Regions from separate parts of the Thalassospira sp. A3_1 genome, predicted to be linked through region 3. Evidence: predicted binding sites of a transcription regulator. Region 3 holds the regulator's gene; each other region holds the start of a gene.
The links. The regulator PhoB, encoded in region 3, activates phosphate uptake and scavenging genes when phosphate is short. The targets are predictions, from matches to a motif close to TNTCATAAAACTGTCA.

Region 1: the regulator PhoB is predicted to act here: its motif matches at 3,066-3,081, upstream of J7395_RS00985 (inorganic phosphate transporter).
Region 2: the regulator PhoB is predicted to act here: its motif matches at 2,528-2,543, upstream of phnF (phosphonate metabolism transcriptional regulator PhnF).

Annotation. Positions count from the first base shown of each region.
Region 1 is NZ_JAGHQQ010000001.1:206,272-211,607, reverse strand. Features, by position in the region: gene J7395_RS00990 (AsmA family protein) at 1-2,983, shown strand, start outside; gene J7395_RS00985 (inorganic phosphate transporter) at 3,153-4,682, shown strand; gene J7395_RS00980 (queuosine precursor transporter) at 4,945-5,336, shown strand, end outside.
Region 2 is NZ_JAGHQQ010000002.1:22,549-27,884, forward strand. Features, by position in the region: gene J7395_RS07090 (alpha-D-ribose 1-methylphosphonate 5-phosphate C-P-lyase PhnJ) at 1-178, opposite strand, end outside; gene J7395_RS07095 (carbon-phosphorus lyase complex subunit PhnI) at 184-1,326, opposite strand; gene phnH (phosphonate C-P lyase system protein PhnH) at 1,328-1,936, opposite strand; gene phnG (phosphonate C-P lyase system protein PhnG) at 1,933-2,421, opposite strand; gene phnF (phosphonate metabolism transcriptional regulator PhnF) at 2,554-3,267, shown strand; gene J7395_RS07115 (class I SAM-dependent methyltransferase) at 3,273-5,336, opposite strand, start outside.
Region 3 is NZ_JAGHQQ010000001.1:644,131-649,466, reverse strand. Features, by position in the region: gene pstC (phosphate ABC transporter permease subunit PstC) at 1-802, shown strand, start outside; gene pstA (phosphate ABC transporter permease PstA) at 795-2,144, shown strand; gene pstB (phosphate ABC transporter ATP-binding protein PstB) at 2,146-2,949, shown strand; gene phoU (phosphate signaling complex protein PhoU) at 2,971-3,693, shown strand; gene phoB (phosphate regulon transcriptional regulator PhoB) at 3,711-4,406, shown strand; gene J7395_RS02940 (cation:proton antiporter) at 4,468-5,336, opposite strand, start outside.

The DNA of each region.
Region 1 (5,336 bases), 440 kb from region 3:
GTCGGCCGATAGCCTGAATGGCCCGGCCGAGGGCGAAGGTTATGTTTTCTATCGCGGGATTCCGCTGACATTTAATTTCAATGTCGGTCAGGTCAGCCAGACCGGACCGTTCCCGGTTGGCATGCAGATCGGCATCGACAAGGTTGATGGTGGCATCAATGTCAGCGGTCAGGTTGATCTTTCGGCGGAATATCCGGGCTTTAACGGCCAGATTGACGGCAAGTTCGATGATCTGCGTGAAGCCGCCCTTAGGATTGCTGGTGAGGGTGCCGATATCCCCGATATCGCGGCGAAGCCTTTCAATCTGGGCGGGCAGGTTGCGGCTAATGCCAAATCGGTTACGGTCAATGACCTGACGATCCGGTTTGGCGAAACCCGTGGATCGGGCGCGATTGCGATTGATCAGGATCCGAAAATGAAGGCCGATGTGGCGCTTCGTTTCAATCAGCTTGATCTCGATTCAATCCTTGTCCTGACCCATATGGGCGATGGTGCCGCCCCGGCAGGCGGTACGGACACGGGCACAGATGGCAATGGCGATGCCGCCCCGGCGAATGGCGGGAATGCAACAGGTGGCCAGTCGATCCCGTCGCAGGGTGGCAAAAAATCGGGTGCGGCCAATGGGCCGATGATCCCGGCCGATCTGACCGCGTCGATTGATTTTGAGGTTGAAACCCTGATCTATAACCAGACGCCGGTGCATAATGCGCGGATCAATGCCGCGATTGCCAATAGCAAGGTGACGCTGAACGAAGTTTCGGCGGGGCTTCCGGGCGGAACCGATTTCTCCGTCTTTGGCAGCATTTCGGGCGAGGGTCCGAAACCGAGTGCGGCCCTGTCCTATGAGGTGGCATCGGAAAATATTCGGGCGGTGGCGCGCTGGCTTGGGGCGGATGTCGATGGCATCCGTGCCGACCGTCTGCGCCGTTTCTCGTTGACCGGCGGGATCAAGGGAACACCCGACAAGCTTGATATTTCCGATCTGGATATGCGGATCGACGATACGGCCATTCGCGGGGCCATCGTCGCCAATCTGAGCGGCGAGGGATTGCCTGCCCTTGGCATCGGTCTGAAACTGGACCGGATCAATCTGGATCAGTATATCAGCGCGGCCCCGACGGACGCCAATGGTGATGCGGCGTCAGGTGCGACGGCGAGTGATCCGGCTGCGTCCGGTTCCGGCACGGCGTTGGGTGGTTCGGACAGTGCAGCCCCGTCTTCGGGACCGGCGGCGGGCGGCGATGCCATGGTCAAAACCATCAAGGATGCGTTGGCACCACTTGACGGGATTGCGGCCAATTATCGGCTGGCGGCGGATGAAATCATTTCATCGGGTGTGTCGATCAAGGGTATTTCCATTGATGGCAGCCTGACCGGTTCGCAGATCAAGCTGAATAATTTTGCGGTGGCGGATGCGGTCGGTCTGTCGGCAAGTGCCAGCGGGGTTTTCCGTGGCGATATTGCCGTTCCGGCATTCGAGGGGCTTAAGCTTAAGGTCACGGCCAAAACGCTGGAGCCAGTGGCGAAGCTGACGGGTATTACGCTTCCGGCACCGGCAAGCGAATATAAAAGTATTCAGGCCAATGTCGGGCTGAATGGTCCGGTGACCGGCCCGAACCTTGATCTTGATGTGTCCAACCCGTTGATGCAGGTGGCATTGAATGGGGTGTTGCAGGACCTGTTTGGCGCGACACCAGGCATTGACGGCAAACTTGCGATGCAGGCATCGAGCCTGAACCGTGTATTGCCGTTGGTGGCACCGACTTATGAACCGTCGGGCAATCTGGGGCGTCTGGTTCTGGATAGTACGGTCAAGGGCAATGCCAAGAATGTTGCGCTTGATATCGCGAAGTTCGGCATCGGTCCGTTTGAAACCAAGGGTGATGTCGATTTTGATGCCAGCGGCGAACAACCGAAACTTTCTGTTGCCCTTTCGGGCGGGACGCTGAATGTCGATCCGTTCGTGCCGGCCGCCAAACGCGCCGGTCTGATGCCGGAAGGCGGCAGTGGTCCGCGCCGTGCGGCATTCAATATGCCAACAGGCATGAAAGTCACGACGGTCGATGCCCGCGATGGCACGCCGTGGGATGACACGGTGATTGATGTATCGGCCCTGCGTTCGATTGATGCCGATGTTTCGCTGGCACTTGATCAGCTTGATTTCGATACCTACAGCCTTGTGAAGCCGGACCTTCAGGCGACGCTTGTGACCGGGCTTCTGACCATCGAGAAATTCACCGGCCTTCTGGGTGACGGGGATCTTTCGATTGATGGCACGTTTGATGCGCGCAATTCCGATACGCCGAAACTGGCGCTTAAAGGCAGCCTTGACAGCGCGGATATCGAAAAACTGGCCCCGATCCGGGTTGCCAATGACACGGTGATTGGCGGGGCGGCGACCAAGTTTGATGTGACCGCATCGGGCAATACATCGCGCAAGCTGGTCAGTGCGTTGAACGGGACGGCGAACCTTGTTCTCAATAATGTCCGGTTCAGCAATGCCGACAAGCGGTCGGAAGATCCGAAGCTGAACATTCAGGCATTGTTGCAGCAGGGACCGCAGGCGATGGTGGTTGAAGGGGTCGGTAACAACGATCTGGTTCAGAGCCTTGAAGCCGATATCGCCATCACCAACGGGATTGCCAAAACCACCCGTGTCGAAGCGGTATCGCGCGTGGGAACGGCGGACGCCGATGCGACCCTTGATCTGCCGAAATGGCAGATGGACACCCAGGCAGATTTCGATTTTTCCAAGAAAATCGAAGAATTGCCGCCATTCAGCGTTTACGCCAAGGGCAATATCAGCAACCCGGCAATTACCGGGCGCATGGACAAGGTTGCGATCAAGGTTCTGGATAATATCCTTGATAAGGCACTGGGCGGGAGTGGTTCATCCGATAGCGGGTCCTCAGGTTCGGGAAGTTCGGGCAAGGACGCGGCAAAGGATGTCCTGAAAGGGCTTTTGAACCAGTTCGGTCGGTGATTTTCTGACACGGCCCTAAACGACGAAACGGCCCTGCAATGCGGGGCCGTTTTGCTTTTGACGGGGGGCTTTGGGACATGGCTGTCATAAAAAGGCAAAAAAACCTTAACAAACCGGGTTTGCTTCGACATGATCCGCGCGTCGATTCCCTTTTTAGTAACGGTTGATCATGGTCGCAAAGAAAACCGCTCTGGATAAGGATCTCAAATGGCAGCGCCGCATGGATGCGGGTGTCGGTGAGACTGCTTCCCTGAGTGCGAAGCTCGGACTTGCGCTTGTCTTTCTTTTGGCGTGCAGCGCCTTTGTCGCCTTTCATATGGGTGGCTTGCCGCAAAGTGGATTCCTGATCGCCGCCGCGGTGATTGGCGGTTACATGGCGCTGAATATCGGCGCCAATGACGTGGCCAACAATGTGGGACCGGCGGTTGGTTCAAAGGCGCTGACCATGGTTGGCGCCCTTTTGATTGCAGCCGTGTTTGAAGCCGCCGGTGCGATTATCGCCGGTGGCGATGTTGTCGGCACGATCAAGAACGGCATTATCGACCCGACGCAGATGCCCGATGCGCAGACCTTTGTCTGGGCGATGATGGCGGCCCTTCTGGCAGCCGCCCTTTGGCTTAACCTTGCCACGTGGCTTGGTGCGCCGGTTTCGACCACCCATTCCATCGTCGGTGGGGTGATGGGGGCCGGTATGGCAGCCGTCGGCATTGGCGCGGTCAATTGGCCGACCATGGGCACGATTGCGGCAAGCTGGGTGATTTCGCCGGTTCTGGGCGGGGTGATTGCCGCCGGGTTCCTTGCCTTTATCAAGTTCAGAATTCTTTATACCGACAACCGTGTCGAGGCGGCCCGCAAATGGGTGCCGATCCTGGTCGGTGTGATGGTGTCGGCCTTTACCATGTATCTGATGATGAAGGGGATATCGAAGGTCTGGAAAACCGAGACCTGGCAGGTTGTTCTGATCGGCATTGGTGCGTTTTTCGTGACCCTTTTCCCGGTGCGCAAGGCGGTCCTGCGGGCATCGCGCAGCATGACCGGGCGGCGCAAGGAAATCGCATCGCTGTTTCGTATTCCGCTGATTGTGTCGGCAGCCCTTTTGTCATTCGCGCATGGGTCAAACGATGTGGCAAATGCCATCGGTCCGTTGGCCGCCATCGTTTCGGGTGTTGATAGCGGTCAGATCGTGACATCGGCCCCGATCCCGATCTGGGTGATGGTGATTGGTGCGATTGGTATTTCGGCGGGTCTGATCCTTTTCGGGCCGAAACTGATCAAGACGGTCGGATCGAAAATCACCAAGCTTGATCCGATCCGGGCCTATACCGTGGCTCTGTCGGCGGCATTGACGGTGATTGTGGCATCCGCCCTTGGCCTTCCGGTCAGTTCGACGCATATCGCGGTTGGGGCGGTGTTTGGCGTCGGGTTCCTGCGTGAAACGCTGAGCCATCGTCGCCGGGTCGATAATGCGCCGATGCTGGTTGGCGAAGATACCGAAACCGACGAACAGAAACAGCATATCGAAGCCCTGCGCCAGCTTGACCCGGCACAGGCCGAAAAGGCCGAGAAGAAACTGCGCAAGCGGTTGCTGGTGCGGCGGCGTTATGCGGTGACGATTGCGACCGCCTGGGTGATCACGGTTCCGGCCGGGGCGTTCCTTGGCGCGTTGCTGTTTTTCACCATTCGCGGGATCATGCTTTAATTCCGACGGAATTAAGCGCAGAATTGAAGTTTCGCGGCACGGTGCTCCTCCTTTTCCCCGGGGCAGCTTGCAGCGATCTGCAGCGGCGGTCAGGCTTTGGTCTGGCCGCCGTTTTTCCTTGACCCTGTGCGGTGGCAAGCGTAATTACCGAAAACATAATTTGAATCAAACCCGTGCCGAATCGTCGCCCAATCAAAGTGGGCCGCGAGATTTCCTATGCGTGCATTCTGCTTTTGGTCAGGATTTTGGTTAAGGAAAAACGATGAAAGCCATCATTATTGGCGTTCTGGCAATGGCCGTGACGGTTGTTGCATCGAACATTCTGGTTGAATATCCGCTGCCGGGCGTTTTGGCCGACTGGCTGACTTATGGCGCGTTTACCTATCCGGTGGCGTTTCTGGTTACCGATCTGACGAACCGCGCACGCGGGGCCAAGGCCGCACGCGTGGTCGTTCTGGCAGGCTTTGCGATTGCGGTTGTGTTGTCTTTGATCGTGGCGGACACGCGCATTGCCATTGCATCGGGCACGGCGTTTCTGATTGCGCAGATGCTCGACATTACGGTGTTTGACAAGCTGCGCCGGGCGACCTGGTGGAAAGCACCGCTGATATCATCGGGGATCGGGTCGGCTGTCGATACGGCCTTGTTCTTTTC
Region 2 (5,336 bases), on a different contig from region 3:
CGCCGGTGCCCCAGCCATAGGGCATGGGCATTTCGCGACCGGCAAACGGCACCTGATATCCGGGGATGGCAACGGCCTTTAGCAACGCGCGCCGGATCATGCGTTTGGTTTGTTCGTCAAGATAGGCAAAATTATAGGCCGAAGATGCTTCTGGCGGATTATTTACGGTCTGTTCCATATTGGTTACTCCGCGGCTTCGGGTTGTGATCTGGCATTTTTGGCATCGGCTGCATCCGACTTTGCCAGACGTTCCAGCACTTCGGCACGCATGCGTCGGACAAGTTCAAGTTCGCCCTGGAAATCGACATAGTGGGGCAGCTTGATATGTTCGACAAAGCCGGTTGCCTGCACATTGTCGCTATGTTCCATGACGAATTCCTCGTCCTGGGCCGGGCCCATGACCTGTTCGCCCATTTCGCGCGCGCGCATCGCACGATCCACCAGTGCCATCGAAATCGACTTGCGTTCGTTCTGGCCAAAAACAAGCCCGTAGCCACGGGTGAATTGCGGCAGCTTGGTTTTGGAGCCCTTGAACTTGTTGACGGTTTCGCATTCGGTCAGCTCGATATCGCCGATATCGATGGCAAAGCCGAGTTCTTCGGGTTCGATTTCGACCGCGACGCTGCCATAGCGGATTTCACCGACAAAGGCGTGGCTGTTGGCGTAGCCGCGCTGAGTGGAATAACCAAGGGCCAGAACAAAACCCTCGTCCCCGCGGGCGAGGTTTTGCAGGCGAAGATCACGATCCGCCGGGAATTTGACGGCTTCGCGCGTCAGATCTGCGACCGGGGCGTCATCATTGGTCGGGTTCGGTTCGTCCTGTATCAGGCCCTCGTAATTCAGAAGGTCATCAAGAACGCGCGGCATGGTTTCATCCACGGGATGGTCGGCGGTGTGGGCGGTTGCCGGTTCCTCGCCATTGGCCATCAGGGTGAAATCAAGCAGGCGGTGGGTGTAATCAAATGTCGGGCCGAGAATCTGCCCGCCCGGCAAATCCTTGAAGGTTGCCGAAATGCGGCGTGCGATATCCATTTCGGCGGTTTTGACCGGCTTGGAAAAGGCAAAACGCGGCAATGTGGTGCGATAGGCCCGCATCAGGAAGATCGCCTCGATCAGGTCCCCGCGGCCCTGCTTGATGGCAAGGGCGGCCAGATCGCGGTCATAAAGCGATCCTTCGGCCATGACGCGGGTGACCGAAAGCGACAATTGCTGTTCGATCTGGCTGGTCTCGATTTCGGCAACGTCCCGGTCGCCGCGGCGTTTTTCGGCCAGAAGCCGGTGGGCGTTGTTGATGGCGCGTTCGCCACCTTTGACGGCTACATACATTTTATCTGACCTCGATCCGGGTGGTGCGCGGAAGGGCGGCGATTTTGCGATCCGCGGCAAAGATGACATCGACACCGCAGGGGAACAGATGATGGTTTTCCGCGCGCCATGCGTGGAAGGCTGCGGGCAGGCCGGGCACGGAAAGGTTCTGGCTGTCCTTGATGCCCGGGCCTTGCAGGATCATGTCGGCCTTGTCCGATATGTCTTCGACCATCAGGATCAGGGTTGCCGACTGATCAGGATATTCGGCATTGCCGATGGGCAGCTCCTTGATGAAGGCGAGATCGCCATCAAGGCGGGCAACGGCAAAATCGGCGGTGCATGCGTTGCTGCTGATCGGGCTGCCGCAATGGAATTTCAGATGGGCGTTTGCCGCGTCCGATGCGCAATCAGGTGACAGCCAGATTGTCGTATCCATATCGGCCATGGCCAGCAGGAACGCGGTTGCGGACTTGTTCAGGCCGGCCGGTGCGGGGACATCAAGCGGCAGATCGTAAATGCGGCCGGGATGGGCCATGGCATCCAGAAGGGTGCGGAAAACGGCATTGGAATCAAAGGCAGCATTTTCAAAACCGCGCAGCAGGTCGGCTGTCCGGGGTTGCGGGATCATTCGTCTTCTCCTCGGACCAGGGTAAAGAAATCGACCTTGGTGGCGGCGACCTTGCGGGCGTTTTCGCGTTTTGCCTCGGCCTGCTGGTGGGCCAGCATGTCGATGAAATCGGATGCGGTGTCGTCGCGCTGCATGATGGCATCAAACAGGGCGGCATATTGCGCCTGTATGCGGTCGCGACCCTTGACATAGGCATGACCGACCGTGCCATCGGACAGGGTGATCGCGCAGCGTGTGACCGTCATTTCGCCAAGGTTGAAGCGCTGCCCGGCCCCACCGGCACGGCCACGCACCATGACCATGCCGATTTGCGGTTCGCGCAGGTGGCTCCATTGCTCATCGGCAAAATGGTCGTGCCATTCCTGTTCTAGAATTGCGCGGTCTGTGCGTGCCAGTACCGCCATCCAGCGCTGGCGGGCCTGTGTGGCGGGATCGATGATTGATCCCTGGTCTGATCCGGATTGCGGGGCGGGTTGCGCCGTCATCTGTATGATCCTTCTATGCGGGTATCGACAAATTCAAAATTTGTCTAGACGTCTATACATATTCACGTTATAAGACGATTACGCGCGCTTGGCAAAGGTCTTGCGGTGAAAGTTTTGTGAATGGGGATTTCGATGGATTGGGAAGCCGGGCTATCTATCTGGAAGCAAATCGAAAAACAGCTTCTTGCCGATATTGCCAGCGGGGTCTTTGCCCCCGGTGACAAAATGCCGACCGAGATGGAACTGGTTCGCAGATTCGGTGTTAATCGGCATACGGTGCGACGCGCGATGTCAGCCCTTGTCGATGCCAATGTCGTGCGTGTCGAACAGGGGCGGGGGGCGTTTGTGCAGGAACAGATCCTTGATTATCCGCTTGGCAGCAAGACACGTTTTTCCCAGATCGTATCGGGGCGCCATCGTTTGCCCGACAAACGGCTGATTTCATCTGAAATCCTGAAAGCCAGCGCGACCATCGCCCAGTTTCTCGATGTCAAACCGGGCACACGGGTTGTCGAACTGTTTTCAGTATCCGAGGCCGATGGCATTCCGCTGGCGGTGGCGACAAGCTACCTTCCGGTTGCCCGGTTCGAGGGGATTGTCGAGATATTCACCCAGACAAAATCCCTGACCGAGGCGTTCAAGCATTTCGGGATTGATGATTACAGCCGCAAAACCACGCGCATCAGCGCCCAACTGCCATCATCACGGGTTGCCAGCCTGCTGAAACAGGCCAAAAACCGGCCGGTGATATCCACAGAAAGTGTTGACGTGGACGCAGCCGGTGTCCCCATCGAATACGGGATCACCGCCTTTTCCAGCGACCGGGTTCAGTTGATTGTCGAGTAGCCTGCTTAGTTTTTGGGTTTACGGCACCAGAACTGATACATGTTGGTAAAGGTGTTAGGGAACTCGTGTTCGAATTTGTTCCACGGAACAAGGCGTTCATTGCCCTTGAGCTTGCTATTGATCTCGGTGCGCTTCGCGGTGAAATGATGTTGCGGGCGTAGTTCAAAATCGATGAATTCCAGACCCAGCTCATCAAGGCATTCCCGGATTTGCAGTAGGTTGAAACGGTGCTCCTGCACGTGGAATATCAGGTCGCGGCAGGCACTCAGGCTATAGAAATCCGACCGAATACCCGGTTTGAAGGCAAGTTCTTCGTCGCCGGACAGAATATCCTGTCGGCATTGCCGGATGTCGTCCGCACCCGGGCCATAGCCTTTTTGCGCGATATATTCCCGCGCGGCCACGATATCCTCGCGCGCCAGTTCGCTATAAAGGCCGATGCGCATAAGCCCGCCGGGCCGTAAAATACGTTCCAGAACGCGCCAGCCTGCCATCGGGTCATCCATGTGATGGAGCACACCCGAACATTCGACAACATCGAATGTCCTGTTCATGTTTTCCAGTTGCAGGATATCGGCCTGCCCGAATTCGATATTGCGAATGCCAAGATTTTCGGTCTGGCGTTGCGCATACGCAAGGCTGGCAAGGCTGAGATCGACGGCAAGTACGCGAACGTCGGCAAACCGGGTTGCAGTATGCAGGCTGTGCTGTCCGGTGCCGCAACCGGCAACAAGAATTTCCGGCTTTTTAGGTGTGACATAGTCACCCAGATCCATCAGCAACGGATTGCCACGCAGCAAGTCACCAACCGGGCGCCCTGTTTTGCTGATACCGGCGTGAATCCAGCGCGGATAAGGGTTTTCCTCGTATTGGGCGCGGACAATTTGCGAAATCTTGTCGTCGATGCCGGTGAGGTTGGGGATTTTTGTGCGCAGTTCGCGTTCCTGCAGCGGTTCGTCAAGCTGGCGACGGATGACGTCGGCCATTTCGTCGGGCCAGGTTGTCGTTTCAAGGCCCGTGGCCCAGTCATAATCGATCAGTGCGTGATAGCAGCACAGAACGGCAACTTCTTCCGGTGCGGGATTTTTGCCTTCCGCCAGATTGTCCTGAATGGCCTGCTCGCGTTTTGTAAGCGCAGCCCTTTCGTCCTGATCAAGGACATAGACATATTCATTGTTAAAGCATTGTGCTGCCAGTGCCGCGAGGAATGGCAGATAGTCGGCAAGGGCTGTGGGCGGAGGATCAAGCAGCAAGGCCCGCCGGATGGCGGTCAGGGCAAATTCGAACTGCGCATTGGCAATCGGAACAATATGAAGCATGCGCAGGAAAAGTGGTTCGCGCTGCAAAGCCGCAATGTCATCGGCATCAACCTGATCGGGCCGGTTTTGCCAGTCGGCATAGTGCCTGATTACGGCTTGGAACGCTTCCTTTAACATCAGCACGGACAATACCGGTATCGCAAGCCCGCCCGGGGTGATCTCGTCAGAGGCCAGCATCCGCATCAGGATGTCTTCAAACTCGGCGCTGCTGGTTTGAGTCTGGTAGCCCTCAATCGTATTAGCTAGGGCAAAGAAATGCCGGTTCTCGCCTTTTTCCAGCCGCAACGCATTTGTGTGATGCCGGATGGCGTCCTCTACCCGGCCAAGGAGTTTCAGGGCAATCGCGGTGTCGGTCTGCAAATCTGCATCGTGTGGATTAAGCTTCAAGGCAGCCTTATAGTGATTAAGGGCTTCGGTCGGCCTGTTTTGCCCTGCCAATGCATTTCCCAACCCCTTGTGTGCGGCGAAATGCATCGGATTATGTTTCAGGGCAATCTTGTAATGTTCGACTGCCTCGGCAAAACCCTGCCGGTTGCCGAGAAGGGCGGCAAGGTTGCTGTGTGCTTCTGTATAGGACGGATTGATCCGGATTGAGGTGCGATAATGTTCTTCGGCTGCTTTGGGATCGTTTAACGCCGCCAGCGAAACGGCAAGATTGTTATGCACCACCGGATTGTAGGCAGCACCCTTTAACGACTTGCGCATCAATTCGATGGCTTTGCGATAATTGCCCTTCTGATGGTGGCAAAG
Region 3 (5,336 bases):
CTTTTCCAAGATCAACCCGCTCGAATTCCTGTTCGGGCTGGAATGGAGCCCGCAGACGGCGATCCGTGCTGATCAGGTGGCATCCGAAGGGGCCTTTGGTGCGATCCCGCTATTCGTAGGGACGCTGCTGATCACTGTGATCGCGATGTTTGTCGCAGTGCCGATCGGTTTGTTCTCTGCCATCTATATGGGCGAGTATGCATCATCGAAATTCCGTGCTTTTGCCAAGCCTGCGCTTGAAATCCTGGCCGGTGTTCCGACGGTTGTGTATGGCTTCTTTGCTGCCCTGACAGTCGCGCCGTTCCTGCGTGACAATGGTGCTATTCTTGGACTTGATGTCAGTTCCGAAAGCGCGCTTGCGGCCGGCCTCGTTATGGGGGTCATGATCATTCCGTTTGTGTCGTCGCTGTCTGACGATGTCATGTCGCAGGTGCCCAAATCCCTGCGCGACGGATCTTATGGTCTGGGTGCCACAAGGTCGGAAACCATCCGCCACGTGATCCTTCCCGCTGCCCTGCCGGGTGTTGTCGGGGCGGTTCTGCTGGCAGTGTCGCGTGCAATTGGTGAAACCATGATCGTGGTTATGGCCGCCGGACTTGCGGCCAATATGACGGTCAACCCGTTGCAGGCGGTTACCACCGTTACCGTGCAGATCGTGACGCTTCTGGTCGGTGACCAGGAGTTCGACAGTGCCAAAACCCTGTCGGCCTTTGCACTCGGTCTTGTTCTTTTCCTCGTCACCTTGGGCCTGAACGTGTTTGCCCTTAAGGTTGTTCAGAAGTATCGCGAGAAATATGACTGATATGGCATCGCTTATGGAAGATAGAGCCGCCGCAAAAGTGATCTCTGGCAATCTGCACACGCCGGTTGACTGGGATAGCCCGAAAATTGCCCGCAACATCAAAAGGCGGTATGCGGCGGAACGCCGGTTCAAGATTTATGGCCTGAGCGCGATTGCCATCGCTCTTATGGCGCTTGTCGTGCTTGGCTATTCGATTGTTTCGAAGGGGTATAGCGCCTTCTTCCAGACCTATGTTCAGCTCGAAATTCATTTCGATCCGGCTGAAATCGATCCGGACGGAACAGGTGACCCCGCAGTTATCGGTCGCGCCAATTTTGATGGTCTGGTCAAGGAAGCATTGCGCAACCGGTTCCCGGATGTAACCGATCGCCGCGAACGCCGTGACCTTTATGACATCGTTTCGGGCGGGGCATCTTACGACCTGCGCCAACGTGTGCTTGATAATCCGAGCCTGATTGGACAGACCCGCAAGGTCTGGCTGATTTCGGGTGACGATTTTGATATGCTCAACAAGGGTTATATCAGCGCAGATACAGATGAAGGCGACCGTCGCCTGAATGACCAGGAACTCGGCTGGTATGACGCCCTGACCGCCGAAGGCGCTGTTGAAAAGCAGTTTCACACGCGGTTCTTCACCAATGGTGACTCACGCGAACCGGAACTTGCCGGCATCTGGGGGGCCGCGGTCGGGTCGTTCTATACTCTGATTGTGACGCTTCTCCTGTCATTCCCGATCGGTGTTCTGGCCGCGATTTATCTCGAGGAATTCGCCCCGAAAAACCGTTTCACGACAATTGTCGAAGTCAATATCAACAACCTTGCGGCTGTACCTTCCATCGTGTTCGGTCTTCTCGGGCTTGAGGTCTACCTCAATGTCATGCATCTGCCGCGTTCGGCACCGGTTGTCGGTGGTTTGACGCTGGCACTGATGACCCTGCCGACGATCATCATCGCATCGCGCGCAGCGATCAAGGCGGTACCGCCGTCAATCCGGCAGGCTGCCCTTGGACTTGGGGCATCACCGGTACAGACGGTGACGCATCATGTGCTGCCGCTGGCAATGCCGGGCATTCTGACCGGAACCATCATCGGTATGGCGCAGGCGCTTGGTGAAACCGCACCGCTTTTGATGATCGGCATGGTGGCATTCATCGTTGATGTTCCGGGGGGCGCGCTTGATCCGGCGACGGTTCTTCCGGTGCAGATTTATCTGTGGGCTGACAGTCCGGAACGAGCCTTTGTCGAGAAAACCTCGGCGGCGATCATGGTGTTGCTGGGCTTCCTGATCCTGATGAACGGATTGGCCGTGTATCTGCGCAAGAAATTTGAACGGAAGTGGTAAAATGGCTGTTGTAACTCAAAGCGCAATGACGGCAGAGCCGTCAGTCACTAGCCCGAAAATGACGGCCCGTGACCTTAATCTTTTCTATAGCGACAACCAGGCGCTTTTCGATGTCAATCTTGACATTGTCGAACGTCAGGTTACCGCGCTGATCGGTCCGTCGGGCTGCGGCAAATCGACCTTCCTGCGCTGCATGAACCGCATGAATGACACGATTGACGGTGTCACGATCAACGGCAAGGTGACGCTTGATGACCGTGACATCTATGACAAGGCCATCGACGTTGTTCAGTTGCGTGCCCGTATCGGCATGGTGTTCCAGAAACCGAACCCCTTCCCGAAATCGATCTATGACAATGTGGCCTATGGTCCGCGTATTCATGGTCTGGTGAACTCGCGGGACGAGCTTGACGAGATCGTCATGACCTCGCTTGAACGGGCAGGCCTTCTGAAAGAAGTCAAAGACCGCCTGCCGGAACCAGCGACCGGTCTTTCGGGTGGGCAGCAGCAGCGCCTTTGCATCGCACGTGCGGTTGCCGTCAGCCCGGAAGTCATCCTGATGGATGAGCCGTGCTCGGCGCTTGACCCGATTGCGACCGCAAAGGTCGAGGAACTGATCGACGAACTTCGTTCGAACTACACCATTGTGATCGTAACGCACTCCATGCAGCAGGCGGCCCGCGTGTCGCAGCGCACGGCGTTCTTCCACCTCGGCAAGCTGGTCGAAGTGGGCGAAACCGATCAAATTTTCACCAATCCCAAGGACGAACGCACCAAGGGATACATCACGGGTCGCTTCGGTTAATTCCGGGCAGGAGTATTTTAGATGGCCGACGAAAAACACCATATCGTCAGTTCGTTTGACGAAGAACTGACCCGTTTGAACAATATCATCTCGCAGATGGGCGGGCTTGCCGAAAGCCAGCTGATTTCTGCGATCCGCGCAATCGTGAAGCGGGATTCGGAACTGGCCGAAAAGGTCATTATTTCCGATCATCGTATCGATACGCTGGAACAGGAAGTACAGGATTTTGCCGTACGTCTTCTGGCCCTGCGTCAGCCGATGGCAGATGACCTGCGTCAGGTGGTGACAGCACTTAAACTTTCCAACGATCTGGAACGTATTGGCGATCTGGCGAAAAACATTGCCAAGCGCGCGCAGGTTCTCAACCAGGTGCCGCCGATCCGTCCGGTTCAGGTGATCCCGAACATGGCGAAGCTGTGCCAGGAAATCATCAAGGACGTTCTGGACGCCTATATCGAAGGCGATGCGGAAAAGGCCCAGCGTGTCTGGGCGCGTGATCAGGAAGTTGACGATATGTATAACTCCCTGTTCCGTGAATTGCTGACCTATATGATGGAAGATCCGCGTAACATCACGGCATCGACCCATCTGCTGTTTATTGCCAAGAACATCGAACGTATTGGCGATCACGCGACCAATATCGCCGAAACGATCTATTACCGGATCAAGGGTGAAGACCTGCCGATGGATACTCGGCCAAAAAATGACGCGGCGAATTTCGCTGTCGTAGAACCGAATGAGTGACACTGGAGCATAGGAAGATGGACCCAACGGTTCTTATCGTCGAGGACGAAGCTGCAATCGTAACCATGTTGCGCTACAACCTCGAACGCGAGGGGATGCAGGTTGTCGAAGCCGGAGACGGTGACGAAGCGTTGAAGATTCTGGCTGAAACCCATGTCGACCTGGTCCTTCTGGACTGGATGTTGCCGGTAATGTCGGGGATCGAGGTTTGCCGCCAGATCCGCCGGAAACCGGAAAGCCGCGATTTGCCGGTGATCATGGTTACCGCGCGTGGCGAAGAAGGTGACCGCATCCGTGGCCTTGATACCGGTGCCGACGATTATGTGACCAAGCCATTCGCGATTGGCGAATTGCTGGCGCGTATTCGCGCGTTGCTTCGCCGATCCGGCCCGGCGCAACCACAAGGGCAGTTGATCTATTCCGATATCGAAATGGATCTGGCCGCCCATCGTGTCAGCCGTAACGGCAAGGCCATACATCTTGGCCCGACCGAATTCCGTCTGCTGCGTTACTTCCTCGAACATCCGGGGCGGGTTTTCTCGCGCGAGCAGCTTCTGAACGCGGTTTGGGGTCCGAACATCTATGTCGAAACCCGAACGGTTGACGTACATATTCGCCGCCTGCGCAAGGCATTGAATGACGTCAAGGGAACGCGCGATGTGATCCGTACGGTTCGTGCCGCTGGTTACGCACTGGATGTCGAAGCCGCCTGATCGCGGTTATTCCGGAAGGTGAAACGAAAAACCCCCATCCTTATGATGGGGGTTTTTGTTTTCAGGTGGTTTTCCTGGATTTTACCGGTTTGGCCGATTTTGATGCCGGATCTTCGGTTTTCTGGCGCGCGGTGCGTGGCGCCAGTTCGTTCATCAGAAGCATATCGGCACGACGGAACTTGGCAATTTCGGTATCGATATCTTCCTGCGGGATGTCGCAGGCTGCCAAAACATGGTCGGACAGGCGCAAACCGGTTTCGAGTACTTCGGGGATGGCGGCATCCGCACCGCTGCGTGACAGGGGCCCGATATGGGTGATGTCCTGTGCGCGGGCAAAGATTTTCAGGTGTGGATAGTGCTGGCGCAACAGGGCAACCGTCTTTTCGGTTGCGTGTGGGTTCCCCATGGCAACGGCGGCAATATGGGCCTGTTCTGTATGGGCCGCTCGGAATGTTTCCGGACGTGATCCATCTGCAAAATAAACCGGCAGACCTTCGGCACGGCCGCGTGAAACCTGCTGGGCATCGGATTCAAGAACGATGAACGGGATATCCTTGGTACGCAGCAGACGGGCCAGAACCCGGCCGACACGCCCGCAACCAATCACCAGAACATGCTTCTGAATGCCATCGGTTTCATCTGAAATTTCGCTAAGCTGATCGTTTTCCTTGGGATGAAGTTTCTGTTCGATCCGGTGGCCCAATGAAATCAGGGAGGGGGTCAGACCCATCGAAATCGCGACAACCGGGATCAGCATTACGGCGATATCAATCGGAACCGCGCCATTCTGCGATGCCAGTGCCAGCATGACAAAGGCAAACTCGCCGCCAGCGGCAAGGCTCATGGCAACCCGGATCGATGATGCCCGGTTAAAGCCGATCAACAGGGATAACCCGAAAAGGACCGCCGCCTTAACGACCAGCAACCCGA